3 regions of the Cupriavidus sp. SIMBA_020 genome follow, and region 3 is predicted to be linked to each of the others. Evidence: riboswitches for the same ligand, from Rfam matches in the RefSeq annotation. Region 3 holds a riboswitch; each other region holds the start of a gene.
The links. A riboswitch is a leader RNA that binds a small molecule or an ion and turns the genes downstream of it on or off. The one in region 3 is predicted to bind cobalamin.

Region 1 (9,806 bases), on a different contig from region 3:
CAGGAAGACTTCGGTATAGGCAATGGGATGGGTCTTGAACTTGCGCACCCGCACCACCTTGAGCACCGGCGCGCCGGGCGGCAGCCCCAGCGCCGCGCTGACCCGGGCGGGCGCGGCCATCTGGCGCCATTCCAGCACGGAGACCCGCGTGCGCAGGCTCATGCTGACGATGTTGTCGAGCAGGCCGCCGCCATGCGAAGTGCCCAGCGCGGCGCCGGGCGGGCCCTCATGACGCGCGGTGGGCACGGTCGGCACCGTGCCCTTGCCGCGCAGCCGCGCCACCAGCCCCTCCTCCTGCAGCCGGGCCAGTGCGGACCGCACCGTCACCCGCGCCACGCCGAATTCCTCGGCCAGCTGGCGTTCGCCGGGCAGGGGCAGCCCGCTCTCGTAGAAGCCGGCGCGGAGGCGGTCGCGCAGGATCAGGCGAACCTGCTGGAACCGGGGCAGCGTGATGTCGACATCGGGCAACATGGCAGGTGGCTTAATAAAGTGGCGTAACGAACATCTCGCCACGGTACGCGCGCCGCGCCCCCTCCGCAACCTTGGCAACCTTGGCAACCTTGGCAACCTCGGCGCCCTGCCCTCTTACTCGTAGCGCTTGCCCAGTGCCAGCATCTCCGGCGTGCCGATGACGTCGTTCAGCTCGGCAAACGTCAGCATCTTCGGCAGGTACGGCGTGGTGGTGCCGTGGGCCGCCAGGCTGGCGAGGTAGTCACGCAGCGCGAAACTGAGCGCCCGCGCCGTGCCACCGGGGAAAATCACGATCCGGAAGCCGATTTCCTCGAGTTCCGCCGCCGGCAGCACCGGCGTCTTGCCCCCTTCGACCATATTGGCCAGCAGCGGCGCGCGGTGGCCGAGCCGGGCGATGGCCGTGCCCATGTCCTCGCGGCTGCGCAGGGCCTCCACGAACAGCACGTCGGCGCCGGCGTCGGCGAGCATCTCCGCCCGCGCCAGCGCGGGCTCCAGCCCCTCCACCGCCACCGCGTCCGTGCGGGCGATGATCAGCGTGCTGGGGTCGCGGCGGGCGTCGCAGGCGGCGCGGATCTTGCCGGCCATTTCCTGGGCCGAAATCAGCGTCTTGCCGTCCAGATGGCCGCAGCGCTTGGGCGCCGCCTGGTCCTCGAACTGGATCGCCGAGGCGCCGGCGCGCTCCAGCACGCGCACGGTCTGCATCACGTTGAGCGCGTTGCCGAAGCCCGTGTCGGCATCGACGATCAGCGGCAGGTCCACCCGCTCGCGGATATTGCGCGTGACCGAGGCCACGTCATCCAGCGACAGGAAGCCGATGTCCGGCCGCCCGAAGCGCGTATAGGCGATGCTGGCGCCGGACAGATAGGCGGCCTGGAAGCCGGCCTGCTCCACCAGCAGCGCTGAAAACGCGTCGTACACGCCCGGTGCGGTGACGATGCCCGGTGCCTGCAGCCGTTCCTTGAGATTCATGGTGTTGCCTCCGTGAGGGACTGTCCGTTCTGTTGCTGTTGTCGTGCCGCGAGTTTGCGCGCGAGATGTGGCACCAGCCCGCCATCGCGGATCATGGCAACCAGATGTGGCGGAATCGATTCGCAGGCGAGCACCGCGCCGGTGTCGGCCACGTGCACGCGCGCGGCGTCGATGTCGCCATGCACGCGCTGGCCCGGCTGCACCACGCCCGCCTCCGGGCAGATCAGCAGCGGCAGGCCGAGGTTGAAGCCATTGCGATAGAACAGGCCGGCGAACGCGGGCGCCACGACGGCGGCCACGCCCAGGTGGCGCAGCACCTCGACAGCCTGCTCGCGCGAGGATCCGGCACCGAAGTTCCGTCCGCCGATCACCACGTCGCCGGGTTGCACCGCCTGCGCGAAGGTGGGATCGAGCGCTTCCAGGCAGTGTTTGGCGATCTCGCCGATGCCGTATTTCATATAGGCGCCGGGCGCCAGCAGGTCGGTGTTGACGTCATCGCCGAAGACCCAGGCGCGGCCGAAGACGGGTTTCTGCGTGGCGTTCATGCCATGACCTCGCGAGGATCAGTGATGCGGCCGGCGATGGCCGAGGCCGCCACCGTGTAGGGCGAAGCCAGATAGACCTGCGACGAGGCGGCACCCATCCGGCCCTTGAAATTGCGGGCGGTGGTGCTGATGGCCACGGAGTCCTCGCCGAAGCGGTGGGCGCCGTAGCCGGCGCAGGCGCCACAGGCATTGGGCAGCAGTTCGGCCCCGGCGGCCTCCAGCGCGCCGAGCGTGCCATCGGCGGCGGCCCGGGCCTGATCGGCCGCGCTGGCCGGCGCCACCAGCAGCCGTACGCCCCTGGCCACGCGCTGGCCGCGCAGCACGTGGGCCGCCATCCGCAAATCCTCGAGCTTGGCGCCGGTGCAGGCGCCGATATAGGCGATATCCACCGAGACATCGGCGAACACGCCGGCGTCTTCGGCCCCAGCCGGGCTGTGCGGGCGGGAGACCTGCGGGGCCAGCGCGGCGGCGTCGAATCGGTGCTCGGCCAGGCACGGCGCGTCTGCGTCGGACTGCCAGGCGGCCAGGTCGATCTGGTCCGCATCGGCCACGCCTACCCGGGCGAGCCAGTCCCGCGTGACCGCATCCGGCGCGATCAGGCCGACCTGCGCGCCCAGTTCGACGGTCATATTGGACAGCGTCATGCGCTCCTGCATCGGCAGCGCGCGCACCGCCTCGCCCGTGTATTCCACGGCCTGGTACTGCCCGCCATCCATGCCGAGCTGCGTACACATGCGCAGCATCATGTCCTTGGCCGAGACGCCCGCCTGGAGCCGGCCATGCCAATGCAGGCGGATGGTCTCCGGCACGCGCACCCAGATCTCGCCCGTGACCAGCACGCCCAGCATCTCCGTGGCGCCGATGCCGAACATGTACGCGCCAAACGCGCCGCCGGTGCAGGAATGGCTGTCGCCGCCCACGGCGAACATGCCGGGGCGCAGGTAGCCCTTCTCGGGCAGCACCACGTGGCAGATGCCTTCCATATCGTGGAAACGCGCCACGCCGGCGGACTTCACCCAGTCGCGCGCCAGCTGCACGATGGCCTGGCTGTCCGCGTCATGGGCGGGCACGTAGTGGTCGGTCACCACCACCACCTTGTCCGGGTCCCAGACCTTGGCGCCGAGCTTCTCCAGCATCGGCTTCACGCGCCGGGGGCCGCCCGAGTCATGCATCATCGCCAGATCCACGCCACACGTGACGATCTCGCCCGGGGACACATGCTGGCGCCCCGTGGCGCGTGCCAGCAGCTTCTGCGCCAACGTCTGCGGCGCAATCTTGGTCATTGCCACTTATTCCACCTTCGTGCCAGACGCCTGGATCACCTTGGCCCAGTGCTGGATATCGTTGCGGACGAACTGTCCAAACTGCTGCGGCGTCATGCTCACCGCCGTGGCGGCCTCGGTCTCCATGCGTTGCCGGTAGGCCGGGTCTTCCACGGCCACGCGCACGGCGCGGTAAAGCTGGTCGACCGTGGCCGGCGGCAGCCTGGCCGGGCCGAACAGGCCAAACCACGCGCTCGACTCGAAGCCCTTCACCGTGCTGCCGATGGCCGGCACGCCGGGGAACTGCGGCAGCGGGTCCTTGCTGCTGACGCCGAGGATCTTGATCGCGCCGCTGCGCGCGTGGGGCAGCACGTTCACCGTGCTCGCGAACATCAGGTCCACCGTGCCGCCGAGCAGGTCGGTCAGCGCGGGGTTGGTGCCCTTGTAAGGGATGTTGAGGATGTCCGTGCCGGTCTGGAGCTTGAACTGCTCGCTGGCCAGATGCAGCGACGAGCCCTGCGCGCCGATGGCGAAGCTCAGCTTGCCGGGATTGCGCTTCGCGTAGTCGATCAGGCCGGCCGTGGTGTCGAACGGCGCGTTCTTGCGCGCCACCAGCACGCTGGGCACCCGCGCCACCATGGTGATGGGCGTGAAGTCACGTACGGCATCGAACGGCAGGTTCTTGTAGAGCGAGGCGTTGATGGTGTGGCCGGTGAAGCTCATCAGCAGCGTACTGCCGTCCGGCGTGCTGCGCGCCACGTACTGCGCGGCGATATTGCCGCCCGCGCCGGGCCGGTTGTCCACCACTACGGTGCGATGGAGCGAGTCCCCCATCGACCGGGCGATCAGCCGGGCCAGCGCGTCGGTGGTGCCGCCCGCCGGGCTGCCCACGACGATGGTGATGGGCTTGTCCTGCGCCATGGCCAGCGGGGAAGCAGTCATTGCCACGGCGGCCACGGCGGCCACGGCGGCCACGGCGCAATGATCGAAGAATTGGCCGAGGAATTGGCCGAGGAATTGTCGTCGGTTGGGGTGCACGTCCTGTCTCCGGTGGGTGTCGGTGTTATGGAGACTGACTCTAGGGGAGCCGCCCGGACGGTTCAATGGGACCAGCTGGTCCTATCGGCAGGACCGGCTGGCCGCCTCCGGCGCCCGGGCCGGTGGCACGCAATCTGCACATGGCAGAGACCGGGCCCGAATGGGTCGCTCACCTGGGAGATTCCATGCTTCATGGCGACGTGCAGGACAAGCAGCAGAAAATGCACCGTTTGCGCGGCAAGCCGCGCCGGGTCTGGACCCATCCGCTCATCCTCGGGGGCATCGCGCTGATGCTCGTGGCCTACATCGCCACGTACTGGTAGGGCCGGGTAAGCCTTACAAGGAAGGGTAACGGCTACCGCTGGCTGGACCGCTCACCGTGCGGGTTTCGGATGCGGATCGAGGGTCCAGTAACGCTCCGGCACACTGATATCCGCCAGTTGCTCCGCATTGAACAGGCGCAACTGGCTCTCGTAGGCTTCCACGGCAAGCGCCTTGCGGGACTGGTACTGGGGCTGGGATAGCGGCAGGTGCACGGGGGCAGCGATCAGGCCCTCCTGCCACCAGCCGGCCAGGCGGCTCTGCAACGCGCCAGGCATGCGGCGGTGGATGGCGTCCTCGTAGAACAGCCACTGCTGGGGGGCCGGGGCCGGGGCCGGGGCCTCGTCGTCGGCGACGGCCAGCGCCGAATGGTCCACCGCCACGGCTTCGCGCAGCAGCATGCAGGCGGCGTTCACGAGCACGTGGTCGGGGTGGTACACCCCCAGCGGCGCGACGATGGTGGCGCGCCGCTGCAGGGACAGCAGGCGGCCAAGCCGCACGGCGATGTCCACCGCGGTGCGGCGCCCGCCGTACTGGCCGTCGAGGAAGTCCAGCCAGACCGGCTCGGCGCCGAGCCGCCGCAAGGCGCGGCCATCCTCCTGCCGGCGCGCCCGCACCGCCTGGGCGCCGCTGGAAAACCCGGCCGCGAGGTCCCATTCCGGCGCGCCAGGTGCCGGGGCAGGCTCGCCGGCAAAGACGGTCACGACCATTGCCGCGTGGCTGGCGGCGATCAGGTTGCCGCAACTGAACACAGCATCGTCCAGATGCGGGGAAATGACGATGATCGAGGCAGGTATATCCATGGTGTCAGGGTTAGGCGCTGTCCGTCCTCGGCTGCGGAGGCCCAGTCCGCATCTCCATCCACGCATACAGCGCAGAGGCAAAGACCATCGGAATCAGGTAGTACAGCGCGCGGTAGACGATCAGCGCCGCCAGCAGCGTGTGCTGGGGCACCTGGTTGCCCAGCAGCAGCACGAACACCGTCTCCAGCACGCCCAGGCCGGCGGGGATATGCGCCAGCGCGCCCGCCACGCTGCCAATCAGCAGCACGCTCAGCACCGCCGGCAGGTTCACCTCCTTCGGCAGCAGCAGGTTGATGATGGCGGCGAGCGTGATCCAGTTGGTGATGGACAGCGCGCTTTGCAGCAGGGCGAAGCGCAGGCTGGGCAGGCTGAACACGTGCCCGCGAATCTTGATGCGGCGCCGCGTGGCCTTGGCGCAGGCCAGCCAGTAGGCCAGCCCGGCAAGGAACATCAGCACGCCCAGGCCGCGCAGTGCCAGCTCGCTGATGCCCCAGGCCGGCGGCAGCGCTGGCGGATACAGGCTGAAGACGATGCCGGCAATCAGCATGTAGCCGGTCCAGTTCGTGACGATGGCGATGGTGTAGACCCCGGCCACCTGCGAGCCGCTGACTTCGGCCTTCGAGTAGAGCCGCAGCCGTACCCCGAGCCCGCCCACCACGGCGCCGATATTGAGGTTGAAGATATAGGCGATGAACGCGGTCAGCATCACGCGCAGCGTCGACAGGTGGTGACGCGTGTAGTGCCGGCCGAGCAGGTCGAACGAGGCGTGGAGCAGGAAGCTCAGGCACGCCAGCCCGGCGGCGGGCAGCAGCGTGCGGGCATCGTAGCCCTTCAACCCCTGCCACACCTTGGCCCAGTCGATGCCGCCCAGCGCGCGGAAGATCAGCACCACCACCAGCACGACGAACGCCACGCCGGCCACGCGTTTGACGGCTTTCCAGGGGATGCGCCGGCGCGCCTTGGCGATCATCGTCATGGGCAGTCCTGTTCGCGCGGGGGCGTGGCCACGCCGCTTTGCCAGCCGGACGGCGGCGCGTCCAGCGTCGGCGTGAGCAGCTTCGGCGTATGGGCCGGCAGCCATCCCGCCCAGGCCGGGAAGCGCCGCAGCGCGTGGAAGACCAGTGCCGTGGCCAGGCCCTGCCAGCGCGGGCGGGCGCCGTCTGGCGTGGCGGGCACTTCCTGGCAGCTGCTTTCCATGCGCGTGCGCAGGTTTTGCTTCAGTGTGGCGGCAAAGGCTGTGTCGCGGATGATGAGGTTGGCTTCGAGGTTCAGGAACAGGCTCAGCGGGTCCAGATTGCTCGAGCCGACCGTCGCCCAGTCGTCGTCGACCACGGCAACCTTGCCGTGCAAGGGCCGCTCGCAGTACTCGAAGATGCGCACGCCCGCCTCGCGCAGGTGGGCGTAGAGCATGTCCACGGTGCGCTTGACCCACATCATGTCGGGGTTGCCCTGGACAATCAGCTGCACGTCCACACCGCGCCGGGCGGCATCGCAGATCGCCTGGAGCAAGCGGTATCCGGGCAGGAAATAGGCGTTGGCGATGATCAACTCGCGCTCCGCACCACGGATGGCCAGCAGGTATTGGCGCTCGATGTCGCGGCGGTGCCGGTCGTTGTCGCGCGTGACAAGGAGCGCGGCGCCGGGGCCGGCCAGCGCGCCAGCCTCGCGCATCCGGCGTGCCGGGCGCTGGGGCGGTGCCTTCGGGCCCGGTGAGTTGGCGTGGATGGCGTCCAGCAGGAACGCATGGATCTCGCGTGCGGCGGGGCCGCGTACCTCGACCGCGTAGTCCTGCTTGGCCAGCGGGCCGGAATCGATCAGGTGCTGTACCGAGACGTTAATGCCGCCGACGAAGGCCACGCTGGCATCCACGGCAACAAGCTTGCGGTGCAGGCGCCGGAACAGGTTGGTACGCATGCCGACCAGCCGCCGGCGGGGCGAGAACAGACGGACAACCACGCCCGCCTCCACCAGCCCGGAAAGGAACGCGGGCGACAGATCGGCCGAGCCGAAGCCGTCGACAGTCAACGCCACGCTGACGCCCCGGCGCGCCGCCGCGATCAGCGCGTCGCGCAGCGGCTGGCCGACCTCGTCATCAAACAGGATGAAGGTCTCCAGCAGCACGCTCCGCTGCGCACCTGCGATGGCCGCCAGTACCCGCGGGAAGTATTCCTCCCCGTTTTCGAGTAGGCGGAGCTGGTTTCCGGTCGTCCATGTGGGGCCCATCTCTGGCACCAAGCACGAACGGTGCCTGCCGCCGCCAGTGCGCGTCGCGGCTTGCCAGACAAGCCTTCCGCACCCGAAAGTGGCCAGATCGTTGCAGCGATTACCGGGCGCGCCTACCTGCCGCTGCAATTTGGGCGCTGCAGGGGACGTCACTTTCCATGCGGCGCCGCAACCCGTAGAATCCGCGCCTGCGGCACAGGTTTTGCCTGCCGCGAGCGATTGCAGGTGCCCGCGCCTTGCGCGGGTTAAACGGGAAACAGGTGCGCCATGGTCCGGGAGATCCGCCCGATGGCAAAGCCTGTGCTGCCCCCGCAACGGTCAGCAGGTCAGGAATCGCCATGCCGGTCCACGGACCGGCAGTCACTGCGCCACGCCGCCACGGCAGGCGCGGGAAGGCGGCGAAACCGGGGAGCCAGCCTCCCGCCCTGCAAGCCCGGATACCGGCCTGTGGTCATCATCGTCACCCCTGTTGCACGGGCGGGGTCGCCCGGCTTATCGATGACACACCATCCGTCTGCGCATTCCCATGGCCGCTCGCGCCCGGCCGCCGTCACCGGGCTGCGCGCCTCTGCCGCCTTTCTCGCCTTCCTCGCCAGCATTTTCGATGACCAGCCCGCCGACAGCCGGCGCAAGGTCACCGCGCTCTACGCGTTCCTGATCCTCGCCAACGTCGTGGCATGGCTGTGGGCCTGGATCGCGTTCCGCCACCAGCCGGTCCTCATGGCGTCGGCGGTGCTGGCCTATACGCTGGGGCTGCGCCACGCCGTGGATGCCGACCACATCGCGGCCATCGACAACGTCACGCGCAAGCTGATGCAGGAGGGTCGCTATCCGATCTCCGTGGGCTTCTTCTTCTCGCTCGGGCATTCGTCGGTGGTGACACTGATGTCCATCGGGGTCGCCTTCGCCGCCGTGTTCCTGCAATCGCACTTCGGTGAGATGCAGGACGTGGGCGGGCTGATCGGCACGAGCGTCTCGGCCACGTTCCTGTTCCTGCTGGCCTTCTTCAACCTGTTGATCCTGCGCTCGGTGTGGCGCGCCTTCCGCAAGGTCCGGCGCGGCGGCACCCTCGCCGCCCAGGACCTGGACCTGATGCTGTCCGGCCACGGCGTGGTGGCGCGGCTGTTCCGCCCGCTGTTCCGCATGACCTCGCGCAGCTGGCACCTGTATCCGATGGGCTTCCTGTTCGGCATCGGCTTCGACACCGCCACGGAGGTGGCGCTGTTCGGCATCGCAGCCGGGCAGGCGGCGCAGGGCATCTCGTACTGGAGCGTGATGGTCTTTCCGGTGCTGTTCACGGTCGGCATGTCGCTGGTCGATACCACAGACGGCGTGCTGATGCTGCGCGCCTACGGTTGGGCCTTCACGCGCCCCATCCGCAAGCTGTACTACAACATGACCATCACGCTGGTCTCGATCCTCGTGGCGGTGGTGATCGGCGGCATCCAGGCGCTGTCACTGATCGCGCGCAAGCTGGAGCTGACCGGCCAGCCGTGGGACTGGATCACCGGCATCGGCGAGCAGTTCGGCATGCTCGGCTACGTGATCATCGGCGTGTTCGTGGTGAGCTGGCTGGTGTCCATGGCGGTGTATCGGATCAAGGGGTATGACAAGATCGACGTGAAGGTTGGCTAGAAGGCATTCGGGCGGGGGCGGAGGGTTTTCGATACGGCGTCCCAGAGGGCCAGTGCCTGGGCTTCGGTGAAAGCGGCCGGCGTTGAGGGGAGATTGCGCATCGTCAGCGCAAAATAGGGCGTGTCCGGACTGCCATCCGTCGCGCCGATCTCCAGCCGGAACAGATGTTCCTGCTCCCCTTCCGCGCGCGTCGGCCGAACGATCAGCCATTCTTCGGCCAGCTCCATCGGCAGCTTGACGACACCCTTTCGCAGCGTGCGCCACCCGTCCGGCGCGCCCGTCGCCGCGTCAATACCGTCTCGCTGCAACAGCGATGGTGCCTCGTGCAGGCTGGAATGGGTGAGGATGTGGAACGAGACCCCTGTGTGGGATGGCAGATCGAAGCGCACATCGACATACTCGTACGGCTTGGATTTGCCCAGCAGATAGCCATGGGGAACACAGAGCGCGGGCTTTGTGGGAAGGCGACCGGCGGCCAGGCCCCGGAAGCTATCCAGCATGTTCAGCACTTCAACGGCGCGCTGGGGAACATTGTTCTT
Region 2 (9,806 bases), on a different contig from region 3:
GGCGTGGCGCGCGTGGCGTTCTGGACCGTCGTGGCGGCGTCGCGCGCCGAGTTGCTCGATCTGATCGATAAACACCACGACCGCAGCGCCTTCGACCGCGCCCGGACCCTGGCATGGACCCAGGCCCAGGTCCAGTTGCGTCATCTGGACATCAAGTCGAACGAGGCCGCGGATTTCCAGCGGCTGGCGGCGGCCATCCTGTACGCGGACCGCCGCCTCAGGGCGCCATCCGGGGCGATCGCGCGCGGCGCCGGTCTCCAGTCCGGGCTGTGGCCGCATGCTATCTCCGGCGACCTGCCGATCGTCCTGTTGCGTATCGACGAAATCGACGATATTGCCCAGGTGCGCCAGTTGCTGCGTGCGCATGAGTACTGGCGCATGAAGCGGCTGGGCGTCGATCTGGTCATCGTGAACGAGCACGCCTCGTCGTACGTGCAGGACCTGCAGGTCGCCATCGACACGGCGGTACGCAGCAGCCAGTCGCGGCCGCGTCTGGGCGAGGAGTTCGCCCAAGGGGCGGTGTACGCGCTGCGCGCGGACCTGATGACAGCCGAAGCGCGCGCGTTGCTGCAATCCGTCGCACGCGTGGCGCTGATTGCGCGCCGGGGCTCGATTGCCGACCAGCTGGCACGGATACCCGATCCGGCGTGGGCACCGCCGGCGCCGCCGCCCCCGTTTGGGCGGGCTACAGCCATCGCGCGTTCGTCCCAGGCTCCGGCAGCGCTCGAGTTCTTCAACGGCCTGGGTGGCTTCGATCGGGACGGCCGGGAGTACGTGGTGGTGCTGGCGGACGGCGCCACCACGCCGGCGCCGTGGATCAATGTCATCGCCAACGATGGCTTTGGCTTCCAGGTCTCGGCCGAGGGCAGCGGCTATACGTGGTCCGTCAACAGTCGGGAGAACCAGTTGACGCCATGGTCCAACGATCCGGTCTCGGACCCGGCGGGGGAGGCCGTCTACGTGCGCGATCTGGTGTCGGGCGAGGTCTGGACGGCTACCGCGCAGCCCGTGCGCGATGGTGGCGAGTACATCGCCCGTCATGGCTTTGGATACAGTCGCTTTTCACACGTGGCGCACGGTATCAGGCTTGAGCTGTTGCAGCATGTGCCGGTCGATGATCCGGTGAAGATCACGCGGATGACGCTGCGCAATCTCTCCGGGGAGCATCGGCAGCTGTCCGTGACGGCCTACGTGGATTGGGTCCTCGGCCTGTCGCGAGGGGCCTCGGGCCCTTACATCGTGACCGAGTTCGACGCCGAAATCGGCGCAATGCTGGTGCGCAACCCCTGGAATCTCGCGTTTCCCGGCCGGGTCGCGTTTGCCTGCCTGGCGGGGACCACGACCAGCTGGACCGCCGATCGAAGCGAGTTCATTGGCTATCGCGGCACGCTCGCCCGACCGGCGGCGCTGGCCGGCCCGGGCGGCCCGGGCGGTGCAGCGTCGCTTTCCGGCACGGCCGGCGCGGGGATCGATCCCTGCGCGGCCCTGCAGTGCCTTGTGTCGCTCGCGCCGGGTGAATCCACCGAGGTGACCGTGCTGCTCGGGCAATGCGCCAGCGCCGATGAGGCCCGTACCATGATCGCCCGCTATCGCGGTGCGGACCTCGACGGCGTGCTCGCGGCCGTGACGGCGCAATGGACGGATCTGCTAGGCGCCGTTCAGGTCAGGACCCCGGACCGCGCGATGGACATCATGCTCAATGGCTGGCTGCTCTACCAGACGCTTGCCTGTCGCATCCGGGCCCGCTCGGCGTTCTATCAGGCCAGCGGTGCCTACGGGTTTCGCGACCAGTTGCAGGACACCATGGCGCTCACCTTCGCCCGCCCCGCCGAGACGCGGCGCCATCTGCTGCGCGCCGCCGCGCGGCAGTTCGAGCCGGGCGACGTTCAGCACTGGTGGCTGCCACACTCAGGGCAGGGCGTGCGCACGCGGATTTCGGACGATTGCGTCTGGCTGGCGTTCGCCACGGCGACCTATGTGATGGCTGCGGATGACGCCGGGGTGCTTGACGAGTGCATCCCCTTTCTCGACGGGCCGACGCTCGCTGCCGGGGACCACGACCTGTTCTTCCAACCCATGGTGGCTGAGGTCAGCGCATCGCTGTTCGAGCACTGTGCGCGCGGCATCGACCGTTGCATCGGCCTGACGGGTGAACACGGCCTGCCGTTGATCGGCGGTGGTGACTGGAACGACGGGATGAACCTGGTGGGCGCTCGCGGCAAGGGGGAGAGCGTCTGGCTGGGATGGCTTCTCGCCCGCACCCTTGCATTGTTCGCCCCGCTGGCGGACTCGCGCGATACCGTCCGCGCCGCCAACTGGCGCGCGCATGGCCTGGCATTGCGCGAGGCGCTGGAGCGGCATGGCTGGGATGGCGCGTGGTACCGCCGGGCCACCTACGATGACGGCACGCTGCTGGGCTCGACGCACAGCGAGGCCTGCCAGATCGATGCCATCGCCCAGTCCTGGTCAGTGCTGTCTGGCGTGGGCGACCCTGCCCGAAGCACGATGGCGATGGCGTCGCTCGACCGTCTGCTTGTTCGCCGCAAGGAAGGGCTCGTGCTGCTGTTCTCGCCGCCGTTCGACAGCGGCGTGGATGACCCCGGCTATCTCAAGGCCTACCCGCCCGGTGTCCGGGAGAACGGCGGCCAGTACAGTCACGCCGCGATGTGGAGCATGCTGGCCTTTGCGGAACTGGGCGACGCGGACACTGCCGTCGAACTGTTCTCGATGCTCAACCCCATCCACCACGCGCTGACGCCGGCGGCGGCGGATCGCTACAAGGTGGAGCCCTATGTGGTGGCGGCCGACGTCTATTCGGTGGCCCCCCACGTCGGCCGCGGCGGCTGGACGTGGTACACCGGGGCGGCGGGATGGATGGTGCGGGCAGGCATCGAAGGCATCCTCGGCATCCGGCGGGAGGGTGCCTGGCTGCTTGTTGCGCCACGGATTCCGGCAAGCTGGCCGGGGTTCCAGGCCACCGTCACGCTCGGTGCCGCCCATTTCGACATTCGCGTCGAGCGGGGGGGGGCCGGCGATGCGGTGTGTACCGCGATGCTCGATGACTTGTCCGTCCCCTGTGTCAACGGCGCGGTGCGCGTGCGTGTTGAGGACGGGGAGCATCGTCTGGTTCTGCGTCTCGCTGCCTGACCCCCGCTTACGCGTAGAATGCACACTGCGGCACTTTCCTGGTGCCGACCGTGATTGCAGGTGCCCGCGATTTTCGTGGGTTAAACGGGAAACAGGTGCGTCGCCCAGCCGCGACCAAGCCTGTGCTGCCCCCGCAACGGTAAGCAGGTTCGGGAACTGTCATGCCAATCCATCGGATCGGCGGCCACTGCGCGATGTTCATGGCGTGGGAAGGCGACGGATTCCCGGGTGCGCACGCTCCCACCTGTCAGCCCGGATACCGGCCTGTTGTCATCATCGAAATCTCTTGCACGGGCGGGGTCGTCCGGCTTCACGATGAAATACAACATGTTCGCGCATTCCGCTGGCCGCCCGCGTCCGGCCCAGCCTTCGTCACGTTCCGCACGGGGGCGTCGGCCACGTGTCCTGGCTGTGTCGCTCGGTGCCATGGCCGGCCTGAATCTTCCCTGCGCATTCGCCCAGGAAACCTCCGAATCGCATGACAGGTCACTGCCGCCGGTGGTTGTCAGCGACGCCGCCTATCCCGGCATGGCGCTCTCGAAACCCGAGTACACGGGCAGCCGAATGGGTCTGACGCCGCTGGAGACACCGGCCAGCGTAGAAGTGCTCGACGGCGAGACCATCCGCGCGCGGGGCGACCAGAGCGTGCGCGAGGCGGTGACCCGCGCCACCGGCATCACCGGCAATCCGTCCCCGGGCAACGGCGGCACCGCGCTGACCGCGCGCGGCTTCGCCGGCCAGGGCTCGGTCATGCAGCTGCTGGACGGCACGCGCATGTACGTGGCCTCCGGCACGGTGACCTTCCCGTTCGATACGTGGTCGGTAGACCGCATCGAGGTGCTGCGCGGCCCCGCATCGGTCATGTATGGCGAGGGGGCCATCGGCGGCGTGGTGAACGTGGTGCAGAAGAAGCCGATCCGCGGCCCGATCGAGAACGAACTCCAGATCACGGGCGGCACGGAGAAGACCGCGCGCGTGGCCTTCGACAGTGGCGGCAAGGTCAACGACAACCTGTCGTACCGCTTTGCCACGGCCTACAACCGGACGGCTGGCTGGGTGGATCGGGGCGATGCCAACAACCTGATGGTGTCGGCGTCGGTGCGGCTGGACGTGAATCCAGACTTCAACCTGACGCTGTCCTATGACGACGGCACCCAGCATCCGCAGCAATACCTCGGCACGCCGCTGGTCAATGGCAGCCTGGACCGCTCGCTGCGCAAGAAGAACTACAACGTTGGCGATGCCGAGATCAGCTATCGCGACCGCTGGACGCGCCTGAATGCCGAATGGACGCCGAATGACCGGGTGACGGTGCGCAACCAGTTCTATTACCTGACCAGCCACCGCCACTGGCGGAACAGCGAGACCTATACCTTTCTGCCGGCCACCTCGCAGGTGCGGCGCGGGGACTATCTGGAGATCCTGCACGACCAGGAGCAGGTGGGCAACCGCGCCGACCTGACGGTGCGCAGCAAGCTGTTCGGGCTCGACAACACCACGACGGTCGGCTTTGACGTCAACAAGATCCACTTCACCCACTCGAACAACTCGCCCTACGGCGGCACGTCCACCGTGCCGGCGCGCGATTTCGATCCGGGCCTGTTCTTCAGCCCGCCGGGCATCGTCACGTCGCCACGCTTCCGCAGCAACACCACGCAGTACGCGCTGTTCGGCGAGCACCGTATCGCCTTCACGCCGCAGTGGTCGGTGATCGGCGGCGTGCGTTTCGACCATGCCGACCTGACGCGCATTGACCTGGTGGCCGGTTCGGCCTGGGACAAGACCTTTGCCAACACCACATGGCGCGTGGGCACTGTCTACCAGTTCAGCCCGAGCCTGGCCGTCTATGCCCAGTACGCCACGGCCACCGACCCGTTGGGGGCGCTGATCACCACCTCCGACGCCCAGCGCAATTTCAACCTCGCCACTGGCAAGCAGGTGGAAGTGGGCGTGAAGCAGGCGTTCTGGGGCAATCGCGGCGAATGGACCTTCGCGGCCTACGAGATCCGCAAGAACGACCTGCTCTCGCGCGATCCCGTCAACCCGACGATCACGCAGCAGGTGGGCGAGCAGTCGTCGCGCGGGCTGGAGGCATCGGCCAGCGTGGAGGTGCTGCGCGGGCTGCGGTTCGACGTCAACGGTACCGTGCTGCGCGCGCGCTATGACGACTTCAACGAATCGGTGGGCGGCGTGCTGGTCTCCCGTGCCGGCAACGTGCCGACCAGCGTGCCGCAGCAGGCCGCCAATGCCTGGCTGACGTGGAACTTCATCGCGCAATGGACGTTCGGCGCGGGCCTGCGCTATGTCGGCGGGCGTTACGCGGACACGGCCAACCGCGTGCGCGTGCCGAGCTATACGACGGTCGATACGGCCCTGTCGTGGCGCGTCTCGAAGCAGGCGGCGCTGACGCTGCGCGTCTACAACCTGTTCAACAAGGACTATGCCGAATCGGTCTCGAACGGAGGCCAGCAATGGTTGCTGGGCCGACCACGCTCGGCGGAACTGTCGGCCAACTTCTATTTCTGAGGCCGGGAAATGTGGCGCAAGGTGCGGCGCTGGCTCTACCTGATCCATCGCTGGATGGGGATCGCCGGCTGCCTGTTGATCGCGATGTGGTTCGGCTCGGGGCTGGTGATGATGTACATCGGCTTTCCCGTGCTGACCGAGGCGGAGCGGCTGGCTGGCCTGCCGCCGCTTGATGTGCGCGCGGTGGCTACGACGCCGGATGCCGCCATGGCGGCGGCCGGGCTGTCCAGTTTCCCGCGCAGCCTGCGGCTTGAGATGGCGGGTGACCTGCCCGTTTATCGCATGGTCGATGACAAGGGGCGACCTCATACCGTGGCGGCAACTGATGGTCGCGTCATCGGGGCCGTCGATGCGGCCACGGCGCAGGGCACTGCCCAGCGGTTCGCCGGCAAGCCCGCGCGCTGGATCGAGACCGCCGAACGCGACCAGTGGACCGTGCCGAACGGCCTCAACGCGTGGCGCCCGCTGCACCGCATCGCCATCGATGATGGACGCGGCACCGAGCTATATGTCTCGGCCAAGACCGGCGAGGTCATGCGCGATACCCATCGCACCGAGCGGTTCTGGAACTGGCTCGGCGCGGTGCCGCACTGGTTGTATTTCACGCCAATCCGCAAGGACCCGCCGCTGTGGCGCCAGGTTGTGTTGTGGACGTCCGGTCCCTGTGTGGTGGTGGCCATCACCGGCGTCTGGATCGGCTGGCTGCGGCTGCGCGTGCGGCGGCGCTTCGCGCACGGCAGCATGGCGGGTGTATCGCCATACCATGGCTGGATGGCGTGGCATCACGTGGCCGGGCTTGCCGGCGCGTTGTTCCTGCTGGGTTGGCTGATCTCGGGATGGCTCTCCGTCAATCCGAACCAGTGGTTCAACGGGCGCGGCTTCGACGGCGCGGCCTTGCAGCGCTACGCCGGGCATGCCAGGGCCTCGTTCCCCGCGCCGGACTGGCTCGGCATGCTGGCAGACGGCGGCGCCCGGGAGATCCGCATGACCTGGGTGGGCAACGTCCCCGCGTTGCAGGTGGCCTCTGGCCAGGGCGAGATCACGGTCCTCGATCCGCGCAGCGGTGCGCCGGTGCACTGGGACCGGGCCATGCTGACGCGAACTGCCGGCACCCTGATGCCAGACGCCAAGGTCGTGGCCAGCTTCCTGCAAACGGACGCCGATACCTACTGGTATAGCCACCACAACGCGCGCAGGTTGCCCGTATTGCGGTTGACCTTCGACGACGCCGACCACACCTGGGCCTATGTCGATCCATCGACGGGTCAGGTCATTGGCCGGAGTGACGATAGCCGCCGCCTCTACCGCTGGGTGTTCAATGCTGCACACTGCTATGACTTCGCTTCGCTCACGCAGCAGCGCCTGGCGTGGGATGTGGTGATGTGGGTGCTTTCGATGGCAGGGCTGGTGATGTCGGTCAGCGGGGTCGTGGTGGGCTGGAGGCGGCTGCGACGCTGACGGGATAATCCGTCCACAAGCTAGGGTTACCACGGATCGGTTCTCTATCCTCTTGATTCGCCTGGTTTTTCCGACGTGAAGTGATTTTCGCCTAACTCCTGCACGCCCCACGCGGCTTGCCACGCGCTTGGAATCGCGCATAATGCAAACGTTTGCATAAAGGAGACGGTATGGAAACACCACAGTCCAACCCAGCCCAGAAGCCTGTCAGCGCATCGAGCCTGATCGAGAACGAATGGTCAGTCACGGAAGTGGTCAGGCGGGCGATGGCGCAGACGGAAGACCCCCGCCTGCGCACGGTGATGGCAGCGCTGGTCAAGCACCTGCACGACTTCCTGCGCGAAGTCCGGCCGACCGACGAGGAGTTCGAGATGGGGCTCGAGTTTATCGCCGCGCTTGGGCACGCCACACACGCCACGAATAACGAAGTTGTGCTTGCGGCCGATGTGCTTGGCCTGTCCACGCTGGTCACCACCATGAACAACGGCACGAGCGAAGGGCGCACGCCCGGCGCATTGCTGGGGCCGTTCTATCGCGCCCATGCGCCGCATTACGCGTGCGGCGACTGCGTGGTGCAAGATGACGCACCGGGATTGCCGCTGTTCGTCAGTGGCACGGTTCGCGGTACCGATGGCGCGCCGATACCGGGTGCGGTCGTGGAGGTCTGGCAAGCGTCGCCGGTTGGCCTCTATGACAACCAGGACCCGAAACAGCCCGACCGCAACTTGCGCGGCCTGTTCCACACCCATGCCGATGGCGGCTATTACTTCCGTACAGTGCGGCCCGCGGGCTATCCCGTGCCCACGGGCGGCCCTGTAGGCAAGCTGCTGGCCGCCCAGAACCGGCATCCCTACCGTCCCGCGCATATTCATTTCATCGTGGCCGCACCAGGCTATCGCACGCTGGTGACGCAGGTGTTTGCCGATGATTCCGACATCCTCGAAACCGATGTCACGTTCGGCGTGCACCGCCAGCTCGTGGGCGCGTTCCGGCTGGTTGAAGCTGGCCGCAGCCCCTGGGGCGACCTGCCGGCGCCGTTCTACACCATGGCGTTCGATTTCGCGCTCGAACCCGGGGAGCAAACCTTCCCGAAGCCGCCCATCGACTGACGATCCAATCCTCTTCCACTCATCACCAGACCATGACTCCTTCCCCTCTCTCCGGCAAGGTTGCCGTGATTATCGGCGGCACTGGCGGCATCGGCTTCGCCACGGGCAGGGCGCTGGCCGATATCGGCGCCAGTGTCGTGCTGACCGGGCGCGATGCGGACCGCACGGCAAGTGCCGTGAACGCGTTGCCAGCGGGCAACCATCTGGCGGCACGCGCGGAAGTCGGCGACAGCGCCACATTGCGTCAGCTTGCCGACGACGTGCATCACCACTATGGCCGCGCGGATATTCTCGTCAACACGTCAGGCTTCACGCGTGCAATTCCGCATGGGGATCTAGACGCCCTAGACGATGCCCTGATCGACGAGATGTTCGCCATTAACTGGCGCGGCCAGTTCGCGGCAATTCGGGCGTTCGCGCCGTTGCTGCGCGCCAATGGCGACGGCCTGGTCGTCAACGTGGGATCCATTGCGGGGCGCACCGGACAGGGCAGCAACGTGGCGTACTGCGCCGTAAAGGCCGGGCTGGATGTCATGGCGATGTCGCTCGGTCGCGCATTGGCACCGGCCATCCGAGTGCTCAACGTCTCTCCGGGCGTCGTCGACACGGGCTTCGTGCCGGGCCGCGACAGCAGCTTCAATGACCGCGCGGCGAGCACCACGCCGCTGCGCCGTATCGGCCAAGCACAGGACGTGGCGGACGCCATCATCGCGTGCGCCACCTCGCTGCGCTTTGCCACAGGCACCACCATCGTCGTCGACGGTGGCCGCCAGCTCGGCTGAGCTCCTGATCTTCTTTTCCCATCCCTCGCTCAACTGACCATGCACGCACGCAAGACGATCATCACCTGTGCTGTGACCGGCAACATCGTCACGCCTGAACAGCATCCGGGGCTTCCCGTCACGCCCGCCCAGATTGCCGATGCCGCGCTCGAAGCGGCGGAAGCCGGCGCCGCAGCCGCCCATATCCATGTGCGAGATCCGGAAACGGGCCGGCCGTCGATGTCGCTCGACTACTACGCCGATGTCATCGACAGGATTCGCGCGAAGCACCGCAGCCTGATCATCAACCTGACCACGGGGCCCGGCGGACGCTTTGTGCCCGATGAAGACGAGCCACGCGTGGCGGCCCCTGGTACCACGTTATTGCATCCGCTCAAGCGGGTGGAACATATCGCGGCGCTGCGACCCGATGTCTGTTCCCTCGATCTGAATACGATGAACTCGGGCGGCGACGTTGTCATCAATACGCCCGCCAACGTGCGCAAGATGGCAGGCGTCATCCGCAGCGCAGGCGTGATGCCGGAGCTGGAGATCTTCGATTCCGGTGACCTGAACATGGCGCTCGATTTCATGCGCGAGGGGGTGCTGGACGGCCCCGGCCTGTGGACCTTCGTGCTGGGCGTGAAGTACGGATTCGCCCCGAGCCCGGAGACCATCTTCTACGCCCGCAGTATGCTGCCGCAGGGTGCGCACTGGTCCGCATTCGGCATTGGCCGCGCCGAGTTCCCGATCGTCGCCCAGGCCTGGCTCGCGGGCGGCCATGTGCGGGTAGGACTCGAAGACA
Region 3 (9,806 bases):
CATATGCTGCCCATCTTCCACGTGCACGGGCTGTTCGTGGCCTCCCACGGCGCGCTGCTGGCCGGGGCCAAGATGATCTGGGCGCCCAAGCTCGACATGGCGCAGATTCTTGCCTTCCTGCCGCGCGCGACGGTGATGATGGGCGTGCCGACCTACTACGTGCGCATGCTGCAGGAGCCGCGCTTCAACCGCGAGGTGTGCCGCAACATGCGGCTGTTCGTGTCGGGCTCGGCGCCGCTGCTGCTGGAGACGTTCGACGGCTTCCGCGAGCGCACCGGCCACACCATCCTGGAGCGCTACGGCATGAGCGAGACCGTGATGCTGGTCTCGAACCCGTACGATCCCAAGCTCGGCGAGCGCATTGGCGGCACGGTGGGCATGCCGCTGCCGGGCGTGTCGGTGCGCGTGATGGACGGCGAAGGCAACCCCTGCACGCCGGGCGCCATCGGCAATGTGGAGGTCAAGGGCCCGAACGTGTTCAAGGGCTACTGGCGCATGCCGGAGAAGACCGCCGAGGAATTCACCGCCGACGGCTGGTTCAAGACCGGCGACGTGGGCCGCTTCGGCGGTGCCATCGTCAGCCAGGCGGGCGAGCGCAAGGTGCCGGACAACTATCTGACGATCGTGGGCCGCAGCAAGGACCTGATCATCTCGGGCGGCTACAACGTCTATCCGAAGGAAATCGAGAGCTTTATCGACGAACTGCCGGGCGTGGTGGAATCGGCCGTGATCGGCGTGCCGCATGCCGATTTCGGCGAGGCCGTGGTGGCCGTGGTGGTGCGCAAGCCGGGGGCGGAGATCGACGAGGCGGGGATGATCGGCACGCTGCGTGGGCGCATCGCCAACTTCAAGGTGCCCAAGCGCGTGCACGTGGTGGACGAGCTGCCGCGTAACACGATGGGCAAGGTGCAGAAGAACGTGCTGCGGGAGCAGTTCGCCGCGCTGTGATGGATTTCCCCCTCGCCCTGTGGAAACGGGGGAGGGGGAAGCCAGACTGGCTGGTTACTTCACCATCTGCACCGACCCATTGACCGACACGGTCACATGGGCCTTGCCGCCTTCCATCGGGATCGGCGCGCCGGCATCGGCGGACATCGCCTTGGCGGCATACATGCGCGGCGTCGGCGGCACCACGCCGCCGCTGTCGTTCATCGACACTTCTCGAATCGTATAACCGCTATAACCGAACAGCTTGGTGCTGACCTGGGCCTTGTCGCGGAATGCCGACACGGCTTGCTCGGCCAGCTTGGCCTCGGTGGCCTGGCGTGCCTCGCGCGAGAGCGAGAAGGCAACGTTCTGCACCTGCATCTGGTTGGCCAGTTCTCCGGCCAGCTTCGACACCGCCGCGAAATCCTTCGACTTCAGGATCACTTCCGAGCGCCCGCGCCACGTGCTGATGCGGCCGTTGCGGTCCGTGCTCGGATGGATGGTGAAGCCGCCCGACTGGGCCTCCACGCCCGAAGTGCGCTTGGCCTGCGCCAGCACGGCCTGCGTGCGCGCCGACAGCGCCGACGAGATGGCCGACGGCTCGGCGCCTTCCTGTTCCGCGGCCAGCGTCAGTTGCACCACGTCGGTGGGTACCTCGGTGACCGCCTCGGCGGACAGCGACAGCACGCCGGCGGGCGGCGGCAGGGTCTGGGCCGATGCCACGGCAGCCGTGGTAGTCAGCAGAGAGGCCGCAAGCAGATGCTTCATGTTTTGTTCTCCCGATCAAAGTGATGGCTTTCAGACGCCTTTCCGTGCACTTCGTTCCGCGCGCGCTTCCCATGACTGTATCCGGGTGTTTCGCCGTGTAATACGGGGGGCAGGGCAGTCAGAACGTCTGCCACGCCTTCCAGAGCATGTACGAGGCCAGGCAGGCCAGCAGCGCGGCGAACACGCGCCGCAGCGCGTTCACGTCCATGCTGTGGGCCGCCCGGGCGCCCAGCGGCGCGGTCAGCACGCTGGTGATGGCGATGATGCCCAGCGCCGGCAGGTACACATAGCCGAGCGAGCCCGCCGGCAGCCCGCCCACATTCCAGCCGCCCCAGACGTAGCCGACCACGCTGGCGAGCGCAATCGGAAAGCCGAGCGCGGCCGAGGTGGCCACGGCGTTGTGGATCGGCACGTTGCACCAGGTCATGAACGGCACGGAGATGAAGCCACCCCCGGCGCCGACCAGGCTCGAGATCAGGCCGATGACCGAGCCCACGCCGACCATGCCCGGGGTGCCCGGGAGCCGGCGCGCGGCGGGTGGCCGGCGGCTGCGCAGCATCTGGAGCGCCGAGAAGCCCACGAAGACCGCGAACAGCAGCGACAGCCAGCCGGTCTTGAGCACGCTGAAGATCTTGCCGCCGCCGATCAGGCCACCCAGCAGGATGCCCGGCGCCAGCGCCAGCACAATGCCCCAGCGCACCGCGCCGCGCTTGTGGTGGGCGCGCACGGACGAGAGCGAGGTGAACAGGATGGTCGCCATCGACGTGGCGATGGCCATGTGGACGATGTGGCTGTCGGAGACCTGCATGGCCGTGTAGAACAGCGTCAGGAACGGCACCATCAGCATGCCGCCGCCCACGCCGAGCAGCCCGGCGCAGAAGCCGGTGAAGGCGCCGAGGATCAGCAGCCCGGGAATCAGGACAGGACTCATGGCAGGTCCGTCACTTCATCAGCCGTTCGGTGATATAGCGCCATTCCGCCGGCGTGACCGGCGTGATGGAGAGGCGGTTGCCGCGCCGGAGCACCACCATGTCCGCCAGCGCCTCGTGCTCGCGCAGTGCGGGCAGCGGAATCAACGCGCTCTTGCGCACGAAACGCACATCCACGAGCGACCAGCGCGGTTCCTCGGGCTTCGAGGCCTTGTCGTAGTAATCGCTCTTGGGATCGAACTGCGTGGGATCGGGGTAGGGCTGGGAGCAGACCTCGGCCAGTCCGGCGATGCCGGGCTCGGGGCAGGAGGAGTGGTAGAACAGCACACCATCGCCGATGCGCATCTGGTCGCGCATGAAGTTGCGCGCCTGGTAGTTGCGCACGCCGGTCCACGGCAGCGTGCCGCGCTTGGCAAGATCGTCGATGCTGGCTTCGTCCGGCTCGGACTTCATCAGCCAGTACTGCGGGGCGCGTTGGCCCGGTTTGGCGGCGGGTGGCGTCACGGTACCAGTGTCCGTCGGTCAATAAAAAAAGGCGGTGGTTCTGAAAACCACCGCCTTCTGAGGGGTCCCCGCCTCGGCCGCTGGGTCGGCATCCTGAACCCAAGTGAGGTTCAGAGTGGCTGCGGAAGTCGTATTTTGGGTACATCACCCACTCAGGGAGTCCAGGCGAACCCAGACTATGAATGCGGTGACGCGCTCGCCCACACGACATAATCCCGCACCATGCAATGCATATCGGTTCAAGGAGTTATGACCCTCACGAACCAGGCAGGGAAACTGTCAAACGTCTGACTTTATATTCACCTTATGCTGCGAGCAGCTGGGGTGATGTCAGACGTTTGCCGTTTCGAAACAGGATGGGATGAAAACGGCGGTCGGGCGCGATAACCTGACCTGTATGCTGCACCGGTAAGGCGTTTGTGCAGTCTGGCTACACTATACACCGCGTCGTCAGGCATACCAAGTTCGGCATGTTGCATCGTTACATTTTCAACACCGGACATCGGCCAGATCCGACATTGCGCCATCGGCTTCACATGCCTGTCATGTGCGGCCGATGCGGTGTGATTTCAAGTCCGGCCAGATTCGGCCGATGTCGATGTCAGCCCTGCGCGCGGGGGTCGGTGCCCACGTGCGCGTACTGCCGCAGTGCCTCGTCGGCGCGCTCGTTCAGCTCGCGGATGCGGGCCCGCACGGCGTCCACGGGAATCTGCCCGTCCTCTTCCTGCTTGCGGCGCATGGCCAGCAGGTCCGAGGCAATGCTGATGGCGGCCATCACGGCCACGCGCTCCACGCCCTTGGCGGAGACGTTGCCCTTGAGCTTGTTCATCTGGTTGTCCACCAGCGCCACGGCTTCCAGCAGCGCGGCTTCATTGTCCGGCGCGATGGCGAAGCGGTAGGGCTGCCCCGCGATGTTCACTTCGACTTGCTTGTTGCTCATGCGTGTTCTCCGGGGGCGGGGTGCGCGCCGCTGGCATCGGGGTCGGTGCCGGTGGCCGGGGCGCCTTCACCCAGCAAATCGAGCTGGCGCGCATCGCTGGCCGTGGGCAGCTTGTCCAGGATCGACTGGATGCGCAGCTGGGCTTCCTCGATCTTGATATTGAGCAGTTCGCGGTCGGCCGCCATGGCTTCGCGGTCCGTGCGCAACTGGCTCGCCTCGGCCCGCAGGCGGTCGATCTCCGCGCGCAGCCGCTGGTTTTCCGCCGCCAGGGTGTCTGCATGATGCAGCACGCGCCCGATCTTGGCGGCCAGTTGTTCGAGTTCGTTGAGCATAGTGCCTGTCTGTCCGATGGATTGTGGGTCAGGTTTCGGGATTCTAGCCGATGCCGGATCGGCCACGTTGTCAACGAGACGTTTCTGACTGCAGCGTCGCCAGGAAGTTGCATCGATCGTCACGCAACATGCGGGTAACCGGCCCCGGAGTGGACGGTTCCGCACCACGTCCGCCAGATTGACGGCCCCGGTGAAACTGCCTACACTCGCGCACGTTCCAGGTGCTCGCGACCCTGCCCACAGGGCCGCAGTTCAACGGGAAACAGGGAGTCCGGGGCGCGCCGCGCGCTGGGCCAACCTGTGCTGCCCCCGCAACGGTAAGCGACCGCGCACGCGCCATGCGCCGCGCAAGGGCCTGCCAGCATGCCACTGATCCACCCCGCCATGTGACGGGGATCCACCGATCGGGAAGGCGGCCGGCCTGATGTCGTCAGCCCGGATACCGGCCTGAACGCGGGCGCACCGCTCCACACGGCGGCGCGCCACTTCGCCATATGGCCCGCGGGGGAACGGGCCCGGCCGTGCTTCCATCCATCCAGCAACATGCGTTCCTCGCTCCACAGGCCGACCGCCGCGACACAGCCGCCGGTCCGCCCGCTCGTGCCCGCCATCCTGGCGGCCATCGCTGTTTTCTCGTCCGTTTCCCTGCCCGCCATGGTCCACGCGCAAACCGCGCCGGAGGCCAGCGACACCGCCCCCGGCCAGACGCTCGCCCCGGTCGTCGTCACCGCCTCGCGCACCGCGCAGGCCGTGACCGAGGCGCTGCCGCACACCACGGTGGTCACCCAGGAAGACATCGTCAATGCCCAGGCGCCGGACCTGCGCTCGCTGCTGCGCGGCCAGGCGGGCGTGGAATTTGCCACCACGGGCGGCATGGGCGCCAACACCACGCTGTTCATGCGCGGCGCCAATTCCAACCAGGTGCTGATCCTGGTGGATGGCGTGCGCATTGCCGGCGCCAGCGGCGGCACCGCGCAGCTCGCCAATATCCTGCCGGACCAGATCGACCATATCGAGGTGGTGCGCGGCAACGTCTCGGCCCTGTATGGCTCCGACGCCATCGGCGGCGTGGTGCAGATCTTCACCAAGAGCGGCGCCGGCCAGGCCCCGGCGGCCAATGCTTCGGTGGGGTACGGCAGCAACAACACGCGCCAGGGCACCGTCGGCTATGGCGGGCAGGTGGGCGATACCTCGTTCAACGTCACCGGTTCGATCTTCAAGACCGACGGCTATTCGTCGATCGACGCCGCGGCATGGAATCGCGACAACCCCACGCGCGCCCGGCAGGGCATCGGCCCGAACCCGGCCGACAACCCGTACGAGAACAAGAGCGTCTCCGGCCAGGTGAAGCACAAGTTCAGCCAGGACTGGGACGCCGGCGTGGCCGCGTACTACGCCAACAGCCAGCTCTCGTACGACAGCGCCAGCGGCAAGCCGACCGACGACCTGCGCATGGATAGCGAGCTGTACACGCTGTCCGCCTTCGTCAACGGCAGGCTGCTGCCCGACTGGCGCACCCATTTCAAGGTCGCCCAGAGCGAGGACCGCGCCGAAACCAGCAAGAACGGCCTGTTCGACAGCCTGTTCAGCACCCGTTCCCGCCAGTTCAACTGGCAGAACGAGTACGCGCTGACGCCTGACCACACGCTGCTGTTCGGCACCGACTACCTCCAGCAGGAACTGTCGTCCAGCGCCTACAACGCCCCCACGCGCAATGTGTTCTCGGTCTACGGCGGCTACGAAGGCAAGATCGGCCGCCACCAGCTGCAGCTGAACGCGCGCAACGACCATTATTCGGACTTCGGCAACCAGGGCAGCTTCTTCGCCGGCTATGGCTTCCACCTGACCCAGGCGGTCAAGCTGATCGCCAACGTCAGCAACGCTTTCCGGGCGCCGACCTTCAACGAACTCTATTACCCGAACTTCGGCCAGCCGAACCTCCAGCCCGAGCGCGCCAAGTCGGCCGAACTGGGCGTGCAGGTGGAAACCGCCGCCACCGGGCTGCTGCGCGTGACCGCGTTCGAGACCCGCTACAACGACCTGATCGTCTCCACGCAGCAGGCCAGCGGGTTGTTCCTGGCGCAGAACGTCAACAAGGCCAAGGTGCAGGGGGTGGAGGCGTCCTGGCGCGCCAACCTGCTCGGCACGGATGTCGGCGCCAGCGTGACCTTCCAGAATCCGGTCGATGAAACCAACGGCACCCAGCTGCTGCGCCGCGCGCGCCGCCATGCGTCGGTCGATGTCGGCCGGAATTTCGGCGATTTCCGATTCGGGGGCGAGTGGCTGGTGTCGTCGTCGCGGATGGACAATGGCTCGCGCCGGCTGGGCGGATACGGTATCTTGAACCTCACCGCCCGCTACAACATCGACAAGCAATGGTTCGTCGCCGCCCGCGTGGAAAACCTGTTCGACAAGAACTACCAGCTCGCCTATCCGTACGCCACGCAGGGCCGGGCGGGGTTCGTCACGCTGGGATGGCGCCAGAAATGAGGCCCGGCAAGGCGCCGCGCGGGGACGGTGCCCGCCATGGCTGAGGCGCGCCGCGCGCTGGCCGTCTGGCTGGTCCTCGCCCTGGCGGGGCTGGCCGTGTTCGGGCTGTCGCTGGCGCTGGGCAGCGTGTCGCTCGATGCCGCGCAGCTCTGGCAGGCCCTGAGCGCCACCGATGCCGGCATGGCCGGCGCCATTGTCAGGGAATTACGACTCCCCCGCGCCGTCGCCGCGTTCGCGTGCGGTGGCCTGCTGGCGCTCTCCGGCGCGCTGATGCAGGTGCTGCTGCGCAACCCGCTGGCCGAGCCCTATGTACTAGGCGTCTCGGGCGGCGCCGCCACCGGCGCGTTGCTGGCGATGCTGCTGATGCTGCCGCTGTGGACCGTGCAGGCGGGCGCCGCCGGCGGGGCGCTGCTGTCGATGGTGCTGGTGGCCTCGCTGGCGCGCCGGGACCTGCTCCACCCGCGCGTGCAGGGCGGCCACCACGAGGCGGGCGCCCGCCTGCTGCTGACCGGCGTGATCCTGGCCGCCGGCTGGGGCGCGCTGATCACGCTGATCCTGGCCATCGCGCCGGAGTCGCGGCTGCGCGGCATGCTGTTCTGGCTGACCGGCGACCTCGGCGGCACCGCCAGCTACGGCGCCGCGCTGGCCACGCTGGCCGTGGCGCTGGCGCTGGCCATGCCGATGGCGCGCTCGCTCAACGTGATGCTGCTCGGCGAGACCGTGGCGCAATCGCTGGGCGTGCAGGTGGGCCGGGTGCGGCTGGCCACGTTCCTGATCGCCTCGTTCGCCATTGCGGCGGCGATCACCACCGCCGGGTCGATCGGCTTTGTCGGCCTGGTTGTACCGCACATGGTGCGGCTGGCCTGGGGCAACGACCAGCGGCTGCTGCTGCCGGCGTCGGTGCTGCTGGGCGGCACATTGCTGATGGCGGCGGATCTGATCGCCCGTACCGTGATCGCCCCGACCCAACTGCCGGTGGGTGTGATTACCGCGCTGCTCGGCGTGCCGACCTTCCTCTACCTGCTGCTGCGGAGGCCGCGATGAACCACTGGTCTACGCCGCTTGCGCCCTGTCCCAGCCTGCACCTGCGCGACGTCGCCCTGCGCACCGGGTCGCGCGTGCTGGTGGAGCATCTGTCGATGGCCATCGCGCCGGGCGAGTTCTGGTGCGTGGTCGGCCCGAATGGCGTGGGCAAGTCCACGCTGATGGGCGTGCTCGCCGGCCTGCGCGCGCCCGATGGCGGCGAGGTCCGCATCGACGGCACCCCGGTCACCCGCGCCGCGCCGGCCGCGCTCGCGCGCCAGCGGGCCTACCTGCCGCAGGCCGTGCATGACACCTTCTCGATGGCCGTGCAGGACGCCGTGCGCGTGGGACGCCATCCGCACATGAGCGGCTGGGGCTGGGGCCAGGGCGATGACGACCGCGTGGTGCGCGACGTCATGACCGAACTCGACCTCGACGCCCTGACCACGCGCGACGTCCTCACGCTCTCCGGCGGCGAGCGCCAGCGCGTGTCGCTGGCTGCCGCCATGGCCCAGCAGGCGCCGCTGCTGCTGCTGGACGAACCGGTGGCTCACCTCGACCTGCGCCACCAGATCCTCGTGCTGGAACTGCTGCGCCGCCTGACCACGGCGGGCCGCCACGCGGCCATCGTGATCCTGCACGATCTCAACCTGGCGCGCCGCTACGCCACGCATGCGCTGCTGATGTCCGAAGACGGCCAGGCGCTGCATGGCCCCGCGCCGGATGTCCTCACCCCCGCGCAGTGCTCCCGGGCGCTGCGCACCCCCATTGTCAGCGTCAGCGACGGCCTCTATACCGCGCTGATTCCGAATGGGACGACTGGAAATTCGTAAATGAGCGATATCGACAACAACACGCCGGACACCTCGGAAGACGATGGCCGTGACGCCCGCCACAAGGCCCGCATGGCGCGCAAGAAGGAGGTGGTGGATGCCAAGATCTCCGCCGCGCAGACCGAGCGCGGCGTGATCGTGATCACCACCGGCAACGGCAAGGGCAAGTCCAGCTCGGGTTTCGGCATGGTCGTGCGCGCGATGGGGCACGGCATGCGTACGGGCGTGGTCCAGTTCATCAAGGGCGCCATCCCGAGCGGCGAGGAGATGTTCCTCCAGCGTTTTTCGGAAGAATGTGAGTTCCACGTGATGGGCGAGGGCTACACCTGGGAGACCCAGGACCGCGCACGCGACGTGGCCAAGGCCGAGGCCGCCTGGGACATCGCCCGGCGCATGCTGCGGGATCCCGCCATCGGGTTGGTCCTGTTCGACGAACTGAATATCGCGCTGAAGCTGCATTACCTCGACGTGGAGCAGGTCATCGCCGACCTGCGCGCCCGTCCGCCGATGCAGCACGTGGTCATCACCGGCCGCGGCGCGCCGCCCGCGCTGGTCGAGGCCGCCGACACCGTGACCGAGATGACCCCGGTCAAGCACGCGTTCCAGCAGGGCATCAAGGCCCAGCGCGGCGTGGAAATGTAAAGACACTGCGGAAATATCGATGTCCACCTTCACCGACACCCCCCTGCAACGCCCCCCGATCGCCCCGCTCGATGACTCGCTGCGCGCCGCGCTCCAGGCCGCCATCGACGACAAGACCAAGCCGCCCGGCTCGCTGGGCCGGCTGGAGTCGCTGGCGATGCAGATCGGCCTGATCCGGGGCGAGACCCAGCCGGTGCTGACCCGCCCGACCATCATCGTGTTTGCCGGCGACCATGGCGTGGCCGATGCCGGCGTGAGCGCCTTCCCGCCTGAAGTCACGGCCCAGATGGTGCTGAACTTCCTCGGCGGCGGCGCGGCGATCAACGTCTTCACGCGCCAGCACGGCATGGTGCTGGAAGTGGTGGATGCCGGCGTGCGCGCGCCGCTGCCGGCCGCGCCGGGGCTGGTCAACTGCCGT

Region 1: another riboswitch for cobalamin. It lies ahead of SB751_RS08920 (HoxN/HupN/NixA family nickel/cobalt transporter); the one in region 3 lies ahead of SB751_RS05765 (TonB-dependent receptor plug domain-containing protein).
Region 2: another riboswitch for cobalamin. It lies ahead of SB751_RS12810 (TonB-dependent receptor); the one in region 3 lies ahead of SB751_RS05765 (TonB-dependent receptor plug domain-containing protein).

Annotation. Positions count from the first base shown of each region.
Region 1 covers NZ_JAWRWU010000003.1:451,995-461,800, reverse strand. Annotated here, with positions in the region: gene SB751_RS08965 (GntR family transcriptional regulator) at 1-471, opposite strand, end outside; gene SB751_RS08960 (oxaloacetate decarboxylase) at 586-1,440, opposite strand; gene SB751_RS08955 (3-isopropylmalate dehydratase) at 1,437-1,985, opposite strand; gene SB751_RS08950 (3-isopropylmalate dehydratase large subunit) at 1,982-3,268, opposite strand; gene SB751_RS08945 (tripartite tricarboxylate transporter substrate binding protein) at 3,275-4,189, opposite strand; gene SB751_RS08940 (hypothetical protein) at 4,471-4,608, shown strand; gene SB751_RS08935 (PIG-L deacetylase family protein) at 4,660-5,409, opposite strand; gene SB751_RS08930 (lysylphosphatidylglycerol synthase domain-containing protein) at 5,420-6,385, opposite strand; gene clsB (cardiolipin synthase ClsB) at 6,382-7,632, opposite strand; cobalamin riboswitch at 7,839-8,096, shown strand; gene SB751_RS08920 (HoxN/HupN/NixA family nickel/cobalt transporter) at 8,131-9,267, shown strand; gene SB751_RS08915 (T6SS immunity protein Tli4 family protein) at 9,264-9,806, opposite strand, start outside.
Region 2 covers NZ_JAWRWU010000005.1:311,798-321,603, forward strand. Annotated here, with positions in the region: gene SB751_RS12805 (GH36-type glycosyl hydrolase domain-containing protein) at 1-3,147, shown strand, start outside; cobalamin riboswitch at 3,189-3,430, shown strand; gene SB751_RS12810 (TonB-dependent receptor) at 3,574-5,673, shown strand; gene SB751_RS12815 (PepSY domain-containing protein) at 5,683-7,131, shown strand; gene SB751_RS12820 (intradiol ring-cleavage dioxygenase) at 7,302-8,240, shown strand; gene SB751_RS12825 (SDR family NAD(P)-dependent oxidoreductase) at 8,273-9,022, shown strand; gene SB751_RS12830 (3-keto-5-aminohexanoate cleavage protein) at 9,062-9,806, shown strand, end outside.
Region 3 covers NZ_JAWRWU010000002.1:337,645-347,450, forward strand. Annotated here, with positions in the region: gene SB751_RS05730 (malonate--CoA ligase) at 1-948, shown strand, start outside; gene SB751_RS05735 (SIMPL domain-containing protein) at 1,003-1,695, opposite strand; gene SB751_RS05740 (sulfite exporter TauE/SafE family protein) at 1,814-2,626, opposite strand; gene SB751_RS05745 (EVE domain-containing protein) at 2,637-3,077, opposite strand; RNA gene ssrS (6S RNA) at 3,190-3,405, opposite strand; gene SB751_RS05755 (cell division protein ZapA) at 3,730-4,068, opposite strand; gene SB751_RS05760 (hypothetical protein) at 4,065-4,400, opposite strand; cobalamin riboswitch at 4,603-4,866, shown strand; gene SB751_RS05765 (TonB-dependent receptor plug domain-containing protein) at 4,944-6,890, shown strand; gene SB751_RS05770 (FecCD family ABC transporter permease) at 6,927-7,934, shown strand; gene SB751_RS05775 (ABC transporter ATP-binding protein) at 7,931-8,746, shown strand; gene cobO (cob(I)yrinic acid a,c-diamide adenosyltransferase) at 8,747-9,388, shown strand; gene cobT (nicotinate-nucleotide--dimethylbenzimidazole phosphoribosyltransferase) at 9,408-9,806, shown strand, end outside.